2 linked regions of the Prosthecomicrobium sp. N25 genome follow. The main gene of each other region encodes a partner of the protein of the gene in region 2 in a complex. Links are inferred from orthologs where the notes say so. Each region holds a gene or a part of one and is shown on either strand. Other genes may lie near its edges.

What was found.
Region 1: the proteins of carA (region 2) and carB are in contact, whole or in part, in a solved structure (PDB 1KEE), measured with the Escherichia coli proteins. The link is inferred for Prosthecomicrobium sp. N25 from one-to-one orthologs.

The regions. Positions count from the first base shown.
Region 1 is NZ_JBBCAT010000003.1:289,920-298,420, reverse strand. The notes cover bases 3,249-7,255. They hold carB (carbamoyl-phosphate synthase large subunit), read right to left. Parts: upstream 6,944-7,255; coding sequence 3,449-6,943; downstream 3,249-3,448. Other genes in these bases: WBG79_RS20495 (GtrA family protein), read left to right, coding at 7,119-7,255. Also shown: WBG79_RS20530 (Lrp/AsnC family transcriptional regulator), read left to right, coding at 1-160; WBG79_RS20525 (hypothetical protein), read left to right, coding at 401-685; WBG79_RS20520 (YciI family protein), read left to right, coding at 869-1,288; WBG79_RS20515 (hypothetical protein), read left to right, coding at 1,378-1,695; WBG79_RS20510 (DUF4145 domain-containing protein), read right to left, coding at 1,803-2,225; transcription elongation factor GreA, read right to left, coding at 2,727-3,200; more of WBG79_RS20495, read left to right, coding at 7,256-7,523; WBG79_RS20490 (NAD(P)/FAD-dependent oxidoreductase), read right to left, coding at 7,529-8,470. UniProt on the Escherichia coli protein: Large subunit of the glutamine-dependent carbamoyl phosphate synthetase (CPSase).
Region 2 is NZ_JBBCAT010000003.1:9,189-16,506, forward strand. Bases 1,946-4,769 are described here. They hold carA (glutamine-hydrolyzing carbamoyl-phosphate synthase small subunit), read right to left. Parts: upstream 4,058-4,769; coding sequence 2,834-4,057; downstream 1,946-2,833. Other genes in these bases: ypfJ (KPN_02809 family neutral zinc metallopeptidase), read left to right, coding at 1,946-2,755; WBG79_RS19155 (GatB/YqeY domain-containing protein), read left to right, coding at 4,214-4,669; WBG79_RS19160 (hypothetical protein), read right to left, coding at 4,692-4,769. Outside these bases: WBG79_RS19135 (aminotransferase), read left to right, coding at 1-789; WBG79_RS19140 (class I SAM-dependent methyltransferase), read right to left, coding at 808-1,503; more of ypfJ, read left to right, coding at 1,799-1,945; more of WBG79_RS19160, read right to left, coding at 4,770-5,576; WBG79_RS19165 (hypothetical protein), read right to left, coding at 5,595-5,894; WBG79_RS19170 (hypothetical protein), read left to right, coding at 6,352-7,318. UniProt on the Escherichia coli protein: Small subunit of the glutamine-dependent carbamoyl phosphate synthetase (CPSase).

The sequences.
Region 1 (8,501 bases), 280 kb from region 2 along the record:
CACCGACTTCATCCTGAAATGCGTGGCGCCGGATCTTCGCAGCTTCCAGGCCTTCGTGATCGACGACCTCACCAAGGCGCCGGCGGTGGCCGGCGTGAAGACCGCGCTCACGATCAAGATGTCGAAGAACGAGCCCACGGTGCCGCTCGGGAGCGGCTGAGACCGGGCTCCAACGTGCGGGCGAGGCGGTAGAATTTCGGCATCGCCGGCAGTGCCGCGGCCTATACAAGACGGGTATTTGCGGTAGTATCGAACTTGGCCACTCGATGACATAGCGCGGGTAAACCCGAGCGTGCGTCCCGGGTCCTGAGGGCGACGGGTGAATTGCGGCCACCCGTCGGCAAGCAGGATCGGGGCGACGCCCGTATCGTGGCGTACGGCCGTGGATTGGACATTGTTCGTGAGTGCCGCGGTCGGCGGGTTCTGCGGGGTGACGGTCCGCATCTGGATCTTCCTGATCGTGGTCCTGTGCGGCGCCGCCCTGCCGGTCGGGGCCGTGGTGCTCGGATTGTCCTCGCCGGGCGGCGCGGCGCTCACCTATCTGATCCACGTCCTGGTGCTCTACACGTCCTACGTCATCGGCGCGGCGGTCGCCGTGTGGCTGGACCGCCGCTATCCGGTCGAGCCGAAGGACGGCCCCGCCGGGCCCCGCGAGGGCAGCCCCGGCGCATCCCGGCCGCATTAGCGGGGCGCGCGCAAAGGCCGCACAGCCCGCTGTCCGCGCCTCCTCCGATGGGGCATTTGCGGCCGAGCGCCGAACGATCCCCAAAAAAGCTGTCATGGCCCTGTCGGATCCGGTCGGAACGGCGCGTCCTCGGGCGGACCGGGGCGGCGTCCGGCCCCGAGCGCGACTATGGAGGAGACAGCGATGCGGGTGATGGTGCTGGTGAAGGCGACGACGGACAGCGAGGCGGGGATCATGCCTTCGACGGAGCTCCTGGCGGAGATGATGCAGTTCAACGAGGAACTGGTGAAAGCCGGCCTGATGGAGACGGGGGAGGGCCTCCAGCCCTCGGCGCGGGGCAAGCGCATCGCCTTCGACGGCGCGTCGCGGACCGTGAAGGACGGACCCTTCCAGCCCGCCGGCGAGCTGGTCGCCGGGTTCTGGATCTGGAAGGTCAAGGACATGGACGAGGCGGTGGCCTGGGCGAAGCGCTGTCCGAACCCGATGCCCGGCCCGAGCGAACTGGAGATCCGGCCCTTCTACACAATGGAGGATTTCGGCGGGGCCGTGACGCCGGAACTCGCCGCGCAGGAGCAGCGGCTGCGGGCTCAGACCGGCGGCTGACCGGCGCGTGGCGGAATCGCCGTCCCGCGACGGAACAGCCGGGCGGCGTACCGGTTCCGTCGTGGGGCTGGCGACCCGGAAGGTGCAGCATGAAGAGCTTCATTCTCGTTCTCGCGATCGTCGCTGCGGCGACGCCCGCGGTCGCAGGGCCTTGCACGCAACGTCTCGCGGATCTCGAAAAGACGATCGGCGCCCGGAACGAGGGCGGCGGGCCGGCGATCGAGGGCAATCCGGCGGTCTCCGGGTCGACCGGATCGGGCGCCGCGGCGCCCGCCACCCAGCGCCGGGACATGGACCTCATGGCGGCGCTCAACGAGGCGAAGGGCCTCGACCGGGCCGGCATGGAGGACGAGTGCCAGAAGCGCGCCGCCGACATCGCGGCATCGCTCCCGCCGGGCAGCCGCTGAGCTGCGAGTGGGCTTGTATGGACCCAACGCGAGGACTGCCCGCGGCTTGACGCTGCGGGCAGTTGCAGGCCTCGACGCCTGGGGTTGGCGTGACTGCCACGCTGCTCCTAGTCAGCATCCCCCGAAGCAGTTTGTTGTGAAGCGCTCCTTGCTACTTTCTTTTCAGCGACTATGTGTGCGATCTTATCGAATCTATCAGCGCGCTTTCGTCTTTCTATATACCATTCTTCTATTAGTTTCTCTGTTAATTCAATTAGTATGCCAGCCTCATCTGCATCTACCGGTACTATTACGTCAATGTCCTTCTCCATATGAGCACCGATGTTGCCAATTGTTCGCACATGGTCTATGGCCTGAACGCTATCAAGGCTGACTCCCTGTGGGGCTTTGCCGATTGCCAAAGCCTTGCTCAGCTCTCTGATCTCTTCAGCGAGTGTTGCCCTTGCAATTCCGCAGAAATCTCTAATCATGCCTTGTAAACAGCGGCGAGCGAGCGTTGCGGAGGCCTTCGGACTAAGGTCTTTGATCAAGCACGCTTCTGTGTAATCTGATCTGATAGCTGCGGGAACATACTCAGGAATTTGCTTTGCACTGCTTTCGGGTTGCAGTTGCCAACGACGTACCAATCCCTTAAACCTTGCGGGTTCAGATTTCGATGGATCTACTTCGAATAGATAAACACTCAAGGACAAATTGTTACATTCATTGTCCAGGCATCGGATCGCGACAAGCTTGAGATCTAAAGGGCCTTGCGCACTGTGTGCTCGATTAAAGTCGAGGAAGTGAGTTACTTGTATATAGTTATAGTCCGATGCTAGCTGCATCTGGTTGCAGAATGGGCACTTCCACTTGATAGGCCAAGACATAGTACCTGCGATTTCTTCGATCGGAAACTTCTATGCGGTGCGTGTGAGCGGCGACAATGTACGTTCATACCCTACACCAAATCGTAGCAGCCTAAAACACATTCTCGCTAAAATTTCACCAGCCCAATGCAGTCGCATCAGGCTGGTGAAATTAGGATAGGCCAATCAGCCGAAGCGGACGCCGACCACCTCGTAGCTGCGGGCGCCGCCGGGGGCCATGACCTCGACGGTGTCGCCGACGTCCTTGCCGATCAGCGCGCGGGCGATCGGCGAGGAGATCGAGATGCGGCCGAGCTTCACGTCGGCCTCCATGTCGCCGACGATCTGGTACGTCTTCTCCTCCTCGGTGTCCTCGTCGACGAGGGTCACCGTGGCGCCGAACTTGATCTTGGTGCCGTTGAGCTTGGTGACGTCGATCACCTCGGCGCGACTGAGCTTGTCTTCGAGCTCCGCGATACGGCCCTCGTTGTGGCTCTGCGCTTCCTTGGCGGCGTGATACTCCGCGTTCTCCGAAAGGTCGCCGTGGGCGCGCGCTTCCGAGATCGCGTTGATGATGCGCGGACGCTCCACCTGTTGGCGGTGCTTCAGCTCGTTCTCCAGGGCGATGAAGCCGGACGGCGTCATCGGAATCTTTTCCATGGGTACTTACCCCCGGTTCGCGGCCCGGATGGCTCCGGACTCGACAAAAGTTCAGATGCGGCGTCCGCGGGATCGCCCCCCCGGAAACCGCACATCAATCGGCGCCCGCCCGGCCTCGAGGCCTCCGGAGCACCAGCTTCAGGATATGTCGTCCTGACATCGGACCGCTTTTTCGCGCAAGCCCGACGCCCCAACACATACCCGCCTCTCGGCGTTCCGTCGCCCCTCCAGAACGGGGCGGCACCGGCTCACCGGCCGGCCGCGAAGTAGGACTGCAGCGGCCGCACTTCAAGATCGCCGGCGGCGTAGGCCACGATGCCCTCCGTCGCCGCGATCGCTCCTGCGAGCGTCGTATAGTACGGCACCTTCTGCAAGAGCGCCGCGCGCCTGAGCGACCGGCTGTCGCCGAGGGCCTGGTTGCCTTCCGTGGTGTTGAAGACCAGCTGGACCTCGCCGTTCTTGATAGCATCGACGATGTGGGGCCGGCCTTCAAGCACCTTGTTGACCTTGGCGCAGGGCACGCCTTCGGCCTCCAGGAAGCGCTGGGTGCCCGAGGTGGCGATGACCCTGAAGCCGACCCGGGCGAGGGCGCGCATGGATTCGATGATGCGCGGCTTGTCGTCGTCGCGGACCGAGACGAAGACCGTGCCGGCGGTCGGCACGCGGTTGCCGGCGCCGAGCTGCGACTTTGCGAAGGCCATGGCGTAGTCGGTGTCGAGGCCCATCACCTCGCCGGTGGACTTCATCTCCGGCCCGAGCACCGTGTCGACGCCGGGGAAGCGCGCAAAGGGGAAGACCGCCTCCTTGACGGCGATGTGGTCGAGCGTCTTGGGCTTCAGGCCGAAGCCGGCGAGCGGCTCCCCGGCCATGACCCGGGCGGCGATCTTGGCGACCGGCTCGCCGATCGTCTTGGCCACGAAGGGCACCGTGCGCGAGGCGCGCGGGTTGACCTCCAGCACGTAGACGACGTCGTCCTTGACGGCGTATTGCACGTTCATCAGACCGCCGACGTCGAGGGCGAGGGCGAGGGCCTTCGTCTGCCGCTCGATCTCGGCGACGATCTCGGGCTTCAGGCTGTGGGTCGGCAGCGAGCAGGCGCTGTCGCCGGAGTGGATGCCGGCCTCCTCGATGTGCTCCATGATGCCGGCGATGAAGACGTCGCGGCCGTCGCAGAGCGCGTCGACGTCCACCTCGATCGCGTCGGAGAGATAGCGGTCGAACAGGAGCGGGGACTTGCCCAGCACCATGTTGATCTGGCCGGTCTTGTCGTTCGGGTACTTGGCCTTGACGTCGGCCGGCACCATGCCGGGCAGCACGCCGAGGAGGTACTCGTCGAACTGGCCCTCGTCGCGGACGATCATCATGGCGCGGCCGCCGAGCACGTAGGAGGGGCGGACCACGAGCGGGAACCCTAGGTCGCCGGCGACGAGGCGGGACTGCTCGATCGAGTAGGCGATGCCGTTCTTGGGCTGGCGCAGGCCGAGCTTGTCGAGCAGGCGCTTGAAGCGGTCGCGGTCCTCGGCGAGGTCGATCGCGTCGACGGAGGTGCCGAGGATCGGGACGCCGGCCTTCTCGAGCGCGTCGGCGAGCTTCAGCGGGGTCTGGCCGCCGAACTGGACGATGACGCCGTGAAGGGTCCCGCGCGACTGCTCGAGCCGGATGATCTCGAGCACGTCCTCGGCGGTCAGCGGCTCGAAGTAGAGCCGGTCGGAGGTGTCGTAGTCGGTCGACACGGTCTCCGGGTTGCAGTTGACCATGATGGTTTCGTAGCCGGCGTCCTTCAGCGCGAAGGCCGCGTGGCAGCAGCAGTAGTCGAACTCGATGCCCTGGCCGATCCGGTTCGGGCCGCCGCCGAGGATGATGACCTTCCGGCGCTCCGACGGGTTCGCCTCGTCGGCGAGCCGGCCCGCGAAGGGGCGCTCGTAGGTGGAGTACATGTAGGCGGTCGGGGAGGCGAACTCGGCCGCGCAAGTGTCGATGCGCTTGTAGACCGGATGGACGTCGAGCCTCTGGCGCAGCGCCTTCACGTCCGCTTCGGCCTTGCCGGCGAGCTCGGCGAGGCGGGCGTCGGAGAAGCCCATGGCCTTCAGCTGCCTGAGGCCGGCGGTGGTCGCCGGCAGGCCGTGGGCGCGGACCTTCGCCTCCATGTCGACGATCGCCTGGAGCTGGTCGAGGAACCAGCGGTCGATCTTGCAGATGGCATGGATCTGGTCGTGGCTCATGCCGAGCCGCATGGCCTGGGCGACGTGGCGCAGGCGGTCGGGGGTCGGCGTGCCGAGGGCGGCCCGGATGGCGTTCTTGTCGTCGCCCTGGCCGAGGCCGGGGATCTCGATCTCGTTGAGGCCGGTCAGGCCCGTCTCCAGGCCGCGCAACGCCTTCTGGAGCGATTCGGTGAAGGTCCGGCCGATGGCCATGACCTCGCCGACCGACTTCATGGAGGTCGTCAGCTGGGTGTCGGCGCCCGGGAACTTCTCGAAGGCGAAGCGGGGGATCTTGGTGACGACGTAGTCGATCGTCGGCTCGAAGCTCGCCGGCGTGGCGCCGCCCGTGATGTCGTTGGCGAGTTCGTCGAGCGTGTAGCCGACCGCCAGGCGCGCCGCCACCTTGGCGATCGGGAAGCCGGTCGCCTTGGAGGCGAGGGCGGAGGAGCGGGAGACGCGCGGGTTCATCTCGATGACGACCATGCGGCCGTCCTCGGGATTGACGGCGAACTGGACGTTGGAGCCGCCGGTCTCGACGCCGATCTCGCGCAGGACCGCGAGGCTCGCGTCCCGCATGATCTGGTATTCCTTGTCGGTGAGCGTCAGGGCGGGCGCGATGGTGATCGAATCGCCGGTGTGGACGCCCATCGGGTCGACGTTCTCGATGGAGCAGACGATGATGCAATTGTCCGCCTTGTCGCGGACGACCTCCATCTCGAACTCCTTCCAGCCGAGCACCGATTCCTCGATCAGCACCTCGGTGGTGGGCGAGGCGTCGAGGCCGCGCTCGACGATGTCGAGCAACTCGGCGCGGTTATACGCGATACCGCCGCCGGTGCCGCCCATGGTGAAGGACGGGCGGATGATGGCCGGCAGGCCGATCTCCTCCAGCGCCTCCAGGGCCTCGGTCAGACCCTTGGCGACGTAGCGGCGCTTGCGCTCCTCCTCCCTGGCGTTCCACTCGGCCAGGAAGGCGCGCTCACGCCGGGCCTTCTCGTCCGGCGAGGCATCGGACGCGCGGATCTTCAGGATCTCGGCGTCGTGGTGCTCCCGGTCGACGCGCTTCAGGTCCGAGGCGTCGGCGAAGCGGGCCTTCGGGGTCGCGAGGCCGATCCTGGTCATGGCCTCGCGGAAGAGCTCGCGGTCCTCGGCCTTGTCGATCGCCTCGGCGGTGGCGCCGATCATCTCGACGCCGTACTCCTCCAGGACCCCCATCTTGCGCAGGCTGAGGGCGGTGTTGAGCGCGGTCTGGCCGCCCATGGTGGGCAGAAGCGCGAAGCCCTTCGACCGGTCGCCGCGCTCCCGCGCGATGATCTTGGCGACGACCTCGGGGGTGATCGGCTCGATGTAGGTCGCGTCGGCCAGCTCGGGATCCGTCATGATCGTGGCGGGGTTCGAGTTGACCAGGACTATACGATAGCCTTCCTGTCGGAGCGCCTTGCAGGCCTGGGTTCCGGAATAGTCGAACTCGCAGGCCTGGCCGATGACGATCGGTCCGGCGCCGATGATGAGGATGGTTTCGATGTCGGTCCGTTTCGGCATACCTGGCTCGCGTTCCGCAATCGGACGCGCGGGATCGCGCGTCTCGTCGAGGCTGACGGTCTTTCGGGCTGAGACCCGGGGGCTTATAGGGGAAAAGGCCGGCGTCGGGAAGGGCGGTTCACGCGCTCCGCTGCGGCACCGCGGATCCGCCGCAATCAGCCTCTAGCCGGGCGCCATGCCAGCCCTCCGGTCCTCCATGCTCCTCGCCCTGTCCGACCAGTTCCTGCGCTACGCCCTCGTCGGGATCGCGGCGGCGATCGGTCACTACGGGACGCTGATCGGGCTCGTCGAGGGCGGCTTCGCCGGGGCGGTCGCGGCCTCGCTGGCCGGGTTCGTGGTCGGGGGCGTGATCTCCTACATGCTCAACCGGCGCTTCACCTTCGCGAGCGAGCGGAGCCATGCGGGCGCGGTGCCGCGCTTCGCCGTGATCGCTGGGGCGGCCTTCCTGATGACGGGGGCGCTGATGCACGCCCTGACGGCGTGGGCGGGGATCCATTACCTGGTGGCGCAGCTCGTCACGACCGGCATCGTGCTCGTCTGGACCTTCTTCGCCAACCGGTTCTGGACGTTCCGCGGCTGATCCGGTCAGGCCGCGAAGGTTGCGATCACGGCCTCGGCGGCGGCCTCGCCGCTGTCGAAGGCGCATTCGATGCGCGGGCCCAGGCACCAGTCGCCGCAGCAGCCGACTCGGGCGTCCGGGTCCCAAAGGCATGGCACGCCCGCGGCCTGCTCGACCCGCGCGTAGCGCCAGCGGTGGGCCTGGACGAAGAGCGGATCATGGCCGCAGCCTGTGGCCCGCAGGAAGGCCTCCATCAGCAGCGACGCGACCCTGTCGGGTGAGAGTTCCAGGTGGCGTCGGGACCAGGCCGGCGAGGCTTGGACCACGATGGTCTCCGTATCGGCGGGGCGGCCCGGCTTGGACCCGTTGCGGGCGATCCAGACGATCGGTCCTTCGTCGAAGCGCATGCGATCGGGCAGGCCGATGGGCTCCGCATAGGCGAGGAGGAGGGTCCAGCAGGGAGCGTAGACGGCTTGGTGGAGTGCGTCGACCCGCAGACCGGCGGCCGCCGCGAGCGGGGCCGCCTGCGGCGCCGGCAGGGCCAGGAGGACCGCGCCGTAGCGGCCGTTGTGGGGGGCCGTTACATCGCCGTCGCGCACCACCACCGTCCAACCGTGGTCGTCCTTGCGGAGGCCTGACACGAAGCAGTGGGGGACGAGCGGCAGTCCCGCGGCCTCGGCCCGCAGGACGGCGTTCATTCCGGGCAGGCCGACGAAGCGGTCGTCGAACCATTCCGCCGCCAGCCCCGCCGCGCACCACCGGTCGAGCACGGCGCGGAAGCGGGGGCCGCGGGCAGTGAAGTACTGGGCGCCGTGATCGAATTGCAGGTCGGCCAACCGACGGGTCGCCATGCGACCCGAAATGCCGTTGCTCTTGTCGAAGAGCACGGGTGCGAAGCCGGTCTGCGCCAGTCGCCGCGCCGCCGTCACACCCGCCATGCCGGCCCCGATCACCGCAACCGGAATCATGCCGACGTGTCCTCGAGTCCGTTCATGCTGA
Region 2 (7,318 bases):
GAGGAGGCCTTCTCGCAGCGGATGGCCGACAACCTCGAGAAGCTCATCCTCGCCGAGGACCCCGACACCGTGGCGGCCTTCTTCGCCGAGCCCGTCCAGGGCGGCGGCGGCGCCATCACGCCGCCGAAGGGCTATTTCGAGAGGATCCAGCCGATCCTGAAGAAGTACGACATCCTGTTCCTCGCCGACGAGGTCATCTGCGGCTTCGGCCGGACCGGCAACATGTGGGGCTCGGAGACCTACGGCCTGGAGCCCGACATGGTCTCCTGCGCCAAGGCGCTCTCCGCCGCCTACCAGCCGATCTCGGCCCTGATGATCTCGGGGCCGATCTACGAGGCCATGCTGGCGGAATCGAAGAAGCTCGGCACCTTCGGGCACGGCTTCACCTACGGCGGCCACCCGGTCGCCTGCGCGGTCGCCCTGGAGACCCTGAAGATCTACGAGGAGCGCGACATCCTCGGCCACGTCCGCAAGGTCTCGCCCGTCATGCAGGACGGCCTGAAGGCGACCGAGGACCACCCGCTCGTCGGCAACGCCCGCGGCGTCGGCCTGATCGCCGGCGTCGAGATCATGCTCGACAAGGCGAGGCGCATCCCCTTCGCGCCGGAGGCCAAGGCCGGCCTCGTGGTCCAGGACGAGTGCCAGAAGGCCGGCCTGATCGTCCGCGCGATCGGCGACCGCATCGCCTTCACGCCCCCGCTGGTCATCACCGCGGGCGAGCTCGACGAGATGCTCGCCAAGTTCCGCAAGGGCCTCGACGGCGCCCTCGACCGCCTGAAGCCGGCCTGACCCGGCCGGGCCGCTCCGTCAGGCCTTTGTGGCCGAGAAGGCCATGCGTCTCTGGTCGAAGCCGAGGTTGGGCCTCAGCCGCTCCGCCCGGAAGCCCGCGGCCGCGAGCCGGGCGAGCAGCTCCGCCTCCCCATGCCGCGCGAGCCCGATCTCGGCCCGGAGCTTGCGGTAGGGGGAGAAGAACATGGCCGCGAGCCCGCCGAGGGCGGCGAGCACGAAGCCGTGGCGCCAGCCCGTGGCGAGCAGGTTGCGGACGTCCCCGACGAGGTCGTCCTCGGGCGGGATGACGTCGGCGACGACGAGGCGCCCGCCCGGACGCAGGAGTGCCTTCGCATCGCGGAGGAGCGCGCCGAGCGCGGGCTCGTCCAGGTACTGCAGCACCGAGTTGACCACCATCAGGTCGACCCGCCCCGCGTAGTCGCGCGCCAGCTCCTCCGGCGACACGACCCGGATCCGCGCCTCGCCGCCGACCCGCGCGGCGACCCGCCGCCGCGTGTTCTCGGCGGCGTCGCAGAGCACGAGCTCCCCGCAGGCGCGCGCCACCTGCTCGGCCGCCAGCGCGTCGCCGCAGCCCCAGTCGACCACGACCGCGTCCGGCCGCGGCACCAGCGCCGCGATGTCGGCCGCGACCTTGTCGTAGTGCACCCGGCGGTGCCGGTCGTTCACGTAGATCCGGTGCGTGCCGTTCCAGAAGTCGAGCCAAGCCTGTGCCATCCGTCCTCCCGCCAGGGACCCGCGCGACCCTAGTGCAACGCCGCGGCGGAGCGCAACGCCGCCCCGGAAATCCCCGGCCGGGCAAGGAGATCGGCAAGTTTTGGGGCGAGCCGGGCCGACGGACCTGCCGCCGGGCGTCACCACGGCCCCCGCAGCCCCGGGAACCCCCGCCCGCCTCGGGCGTTGCCGCTCCACCTCTCGCCTTCCCGCTGCCGCAAGGCTCACGCTATAAGGGGCGGACAGCCCGGCGGGCCCGGCAGGTCCGGTTGCGCGCGAGGCCGAGGGAGACGGGCGCATGCGGTGGGAAGGCCGGGAGGAAAGCTCCAACGTCGAGGACCGGCGCGGTGAAGGCGGCGGGTTCGACACGGGCGGCGGGTTCGGCGGCGGCCTCGGCGGCGGCGGCCTCGGCATGCCGATAAACCTTGGCGGCGGCGGCATCGGCACGATCATCCTGTTTCTGATCGTCGCCTGGATCTTCGGGATCAATCCGCTGTCGCTCCTGTCCGGTCAATCGGTCGGGCCCGGACCGTCCCAGTACGAGCGCCAGACGCGCCAGCCGGCCCCGCAGGGCTCCGTCCGCCGCGACGAGCTCACCCGCTTCACGGCGGTCGTGCTGCGCGACACCGAGCAGCGCTGGGCCGAGATCCTGCCCCAGCAGGCCGGGGATCTCGTCCGCAAGGCGGCGGGCATGCGCTACCAGGAGCCGACCCTCGTGATCTTCTCCGGCGCGACGCGCTCCGGCTGCGGCACGGCCAACGCCCAGACGGGGCCCTTCTACTGCCCGGCCGACCGCAAGGTCTACATCGACCTCGCCTTCTACGACCAGCTGAAGACCCGCTTCCGCGCGCCCGGCGACTTCGCCCAGGCCTACGTGGTCTCCCACGAGATCGGCCACCACATCCAGAACCTGCTCGGCATCCTGCCGGCCTTCAACGAGGCCCGCCAGCGCATGAGCGAGCGCGACGCCAACCGCGCTTCGGTGCGCGTCGAGCTGCAGGCCGACTGCCTCGCCGGCGTCTGGGCGCACCATGCCCAGAAGGAGCGCGACTTCATCGAGCCCGGCGACATCGAGGAGGCGCTGAACGCCGCCTCGCGGATCGGCGACGACGCCATCCAGCGGACCATCCAGGGCTACGCGGTGCCGGACAGCTTCACGCACGGCACGTCGCAGCAGCGCGTCCGCTGGTTCCGCGCCGGCTTCGACTCCGGCCGCATGGGCTCCTGCGACACCTTCAACACGAGCCAGCTCTAGGCGGCCGCGGAACCACCCGCGCGCCCCATCTGGAGCGCGGAGTGACCGCGCGACGGCCCCCTGCCCTTCGCGAATCCCTTACCGCTCGGCGACTTGCGGCTCGCCCTTGCGCTCGCGGATGAGGTTCACGAATCGCGTGAAGAGATAGTGGCTGTCGCGCGGACCGGGCGAGGCCTCCGGGTGGTACTGCACCGAGAAGACCGGCTTTCCCTTCAGGCGGATGCCGCAGTTGGTTCCGTCGAAGAGCGAGACGTGGGTCTCCTCGACGTTGGCCGGCAGGCTCTCGCGGTCGACCGCGAAGCCGTGGTTCATCGACGTGATCTCCACCTTGCCGGTGGTGAAGTCCTTCACCGGATGGTTCGCGCCGTGATGGCCCTGGTGCATCTTGGCGGTCCGGCCGCCGAGCGCGAGCCCGAGCATCTGGTGCCCGAGGCAGATGCCGAAGGTCGGCAGGCCCTCGTCCACCAGCCGCCGGATGGTCGGCACCGCATATTCGCCCGTCGCCGCCGGGTCGCCCGGGCCGTTGGAGAGGAAGACGCCGTCCGGCCGGTGGGCCAGCACGTCCTCGGCCGTCGCGGTCGCGGGCAGCACGGTGACGCGGCAGCCGGCGTCCGCCAGCAGGCGAAGGATATTGCGCTTCACCCCGTAGTCGATCGCCACCACGTGGTACTTCGGGTCGGTCTGGTGGCCGTAGCCCTCGCCCAGGTGCCAGCTCGTCTCGTCCCACGTGAAGGTCTGCCCGGCGGTCACCCCCGGCACGAGGTCCATGCCGACGAGGCCCGGCCAGGCCTTCGCCTCGGCCTTCAGGGCCTCCACGTCGAAGGCCCCCTCCGGGTCGTGCGCCACGACCGCGTTGGGCATGCCCGCCTCGCGGATGAGCGCCGTCAGGGCGCGCGTGTCGACGCCCGCGATGCCGACGATCCCGCGCGCCTTCAGCCACTGGTCGAGGTGCCGCGAGGCGCGCCAGTTCGCCGGATCGGTGATGTCGGCCTTGAGGACGACGCCGCGCGCGCCCGTCACGGCCGCCATGTTGACGGTCTCGATGTCCTCGTCGTTGACCCCGACATTGCCGATATGCGGGAACGTGAAGGTGATGATCTGCCCGGCATAGGAGGGATCCGTCAGGATCTCCTGGTATCCCGTCATCGCCGTGTTGAAGCAGACCTCGCCCACTTGCCGGCCGACCGCGCCGAGGCCGAAGCCTTCGACGACCGTCCCGTCGGCGAGCACGAGAAGCGCCGTCGGTCGCGGATCCGCCCAGGCGTTCGGGTCCGTTCCGGGGGCGTTTCCGGTCGCGCTCATGGGCTTGCTTCCTGACGGTGTTGATCTAGAACTCGGCCGACCCGATATCGTCGGCAACGGTCGACGGATGAATCCGTCGCGCTGAGATAAGGGCGGACGCTCCGCCCGTCAACGTTTCCGCCCCGTCTTGCCCGGCGGCACCCGCGAGGACCGGCCATGCGCCAGCGACTGAACGACGATCTGAAGGCGGCCATGAAGGCCGGCGACAAGGCGAAGGTCTCGACGCTGCGGATGATCACCTCGGCCGTCAAGGACAAGGACATCGCCTCGCGCGGCGGCGCGGCCGCGGGCACCATCCCGGACGCCGAGATCGTCGAGCTGATGACGAAGCTCATCAAGTCCCGCGAGGAATCGGCCCGCCTCTACGATGAGGGCGGCCGCCCCGAACTCGCCGCCGCCGAACGCGCCGAGATCGCCATCATCCGCGACTACCTGCCCCGTCAGATGGACCCGGCCGAGGTGGACGCGGCCGTGCGCGCGATCGTGACGGAGGTCGGCGCGGCGAGCGTCAAGGACATGGGCAAGGTCATGTCCGCGCTCAAGGAGCGCTACGCCGGCCGCATGGACATGGGCAAGGCCGGCGCCGTGGTGAAGGCCGTGCTCGCGGGGTGAGGCGAGAACGGGAGAGGGCAGCTCAGGCGTCGAACAGGAACGCCGGGTGCTTCACCGCGAAATACCTCTCGCTGACGGCCTCGTTGTCCTTCCTGAAGAGGGCGGCAAGCTTGGCCTTGAGCTCGCCGAGGTCCGGCCGGGACCGTTGCGGCGGCTCGTCCTGCATCAGTTCGGTCCTGATCGTTTCCTTGATCTCCCGGACGGACTTGTTCTCGTCCTTGAGGGCGCGGACCAGTTCGAGCGCCTTGCCCACCTGTTCGGCGCCGAGACCCTGGTTCCGGCTCTCGACCGGGATGACGTCGGCCGTGAGATCGGTGCCGGTCCCCAGCTTGAGGAAGGTCCGTACGAAGCCGGGGAAGTCCGCCCGCAGGTACTCGAACGGCAGCACCACCAGCTTGTCCCGACCGTAGTGGCGCTCCACCGTGCTTAGGAGGGTCGACCAGCGCATCAGCTCCAGCCTGACCTCCTGCTCCCAGTACGGCCGGAACTCGGAGGTCACCCGGCCGTGGCGCAGCCTGTGCAGGTAGCAGGAGAGCAGGAACTCGTCCTGGCGCCGCACCGTGACGATGACCTTGTGCGGCGGGATCCCCAGCTTGTCGGTGAACCTGAACGCGCGCTCCGGCGCGGCGTCCCACGTCTTCTTGGAGGGATTCATCAGGGGACCCGTGCAGCCCTCGTCGCTCAGCAGCACGCAGCGCGTCGATTCGATCTCCTGCCGGAGCGGCGTGAAGGCGCTGTCGGCGGGTTCCGCCTTGCCCCGGATGAACTGGCCGATCTCGCTCTTCTGGAACCTGGGGGTGAAGTGATAGCGCACGCCATGCTTGGCCAGCTCCTCGTCCAGGCTCTTGAGCGTGTGCTGAAGAGACGTCGTACCCGTCTTCGGAGCCCCGATGTGGATCGCGTACATTCTCGTCCTCGTCCTCGATCACCAGTTTGCTACCGAGTCCCTGCCCTCCGGCAAGTCGTCAGTCCAGTCGGGCGCTTCCGCAGTGTAGGCGAACGATGCCATGCCGGCATTGAGAAGCGCGCTGTACAGAGGCAACCGGAACAAGGCGGCATCCGCACTGACGAGGTCCGAGTAGCATGCGAGTTCCTCGACGGCCAAGAGTTCGAAGCCGGACACGGCCAGCGTCGCCGCTGCGAGTACCCGGAACGGGAGCCGACAGACCCATCCGGCGAACAGCGCCATGGCCGCCGCCGCGAGGATCGGGACTGCACAGGCCATGGCGGATTCCTTGGGGCCCGGTACGCCGTTGTGACCATAGGCATGGAACGCGAGACATGCAAAAATAGGCATGTTGGTCGCGACTCGGAACGACCCTCGGCCATGGGCTTCGAGAATGAACGACGGAAATCCACAGAGTTCCGGAGCAGAACCGTGCGTCCGCGCGACGCCGCTCTGCCCGCCGGTGCGCCGTGGTCCAGTGCCCGTCCGGTCGCCCGCCTCCGATGCCCTCCGCCCCCTCACCGCTGCCCGACGCCCGTTGGCGCCGAAGTCGCCTCGGACGCATCCCCGACGCGGCACGCCGGAGCGGGGCGACATCGTTCCCGTACGACCGGCACGCGGACGGGCGCCGGTCGGGATCGGGACGGCCAGGGTGGATCGCGGGGCATCCTCCACGCCCGACGGTTGCGCGCGGCCGCGCCGGACCGGCCTGTGCCGCGCAGCCTGAAGGGTCGAGATGGTGCAGCTCTATCTGCATATCGGCATGCACAAGACCGGCTCGACGAGCATCCAGGACGCGCTCGAGGAGAACCGCGGGCTCTTGCGCGAATCCGGCATCCTGTTTCCCGACCTCGGCGACAACCAGTCCCGCGTCCTGAACCGCGCCTTCGGGACCTCCGAGGACGCCGCCCAGGACACCTCGCGCGTCAATGACATCGCCGAACGCCTCGTCCAGCAGCTCAAGGAGAACCCCGTCGACCGGCTCGTCATCTCGTCGGAGGCGTTGTTCCATTACCGCGCCCGACGCCGGGATGCCCTGAAATCGGTGCTGGATCGGATCACCGACGACGTCCGGGTGATCGTCTACGTGCGCGAGCCGATCGCCTGGGCGACCAGCCAGGCACAGCAGCATCTGCGCCATGGACGCATAACGCTCGACGAACTGGCGTCGCAAACGGCGACCGACGACGGCCGCAGGGGCCGTTCCGTGTTCCCGCGCTACAGAGCCGGCATCGAGGCCTGGATGAACGCCTACGGACCCGGCGCCATGGACATACGACCCTTCGGCTCCGAGCATTTCGTCGGCGGCACGTTGATGTCCGATTTTTGCGCCGCCCTGGGTGCGCCGGAACTGGCGCGCAAGCTTCCCGACGAGCAGCGCAATCCGTCCGTGTCCTACGAGGCGATCCTGCTGCTCGATCGCCTCATGGCGAGAGCCGGCCGCCGGTCGCTCGACGACCAGCCGGAGCTGACCAGCGCGCTGGCGCGTCTCCCCGGCTCGAAGTTCAGTCTCCCCCTGGAGCTGCAGCGGCGAATTGTCAAAGACACGGCCGAGGACGTTCGATGGTTGAGAGAGATCACGAACGCTCCGCTGTTCGCCGACCGGGCCCCTGAAAGCCGGATGCCCGAATGGAACGGGCGGACGCTGGATGCCCTGCTGGGGCTGATGATCAAGGAAAAACCTCGAGAATCCGCCCAGCCCT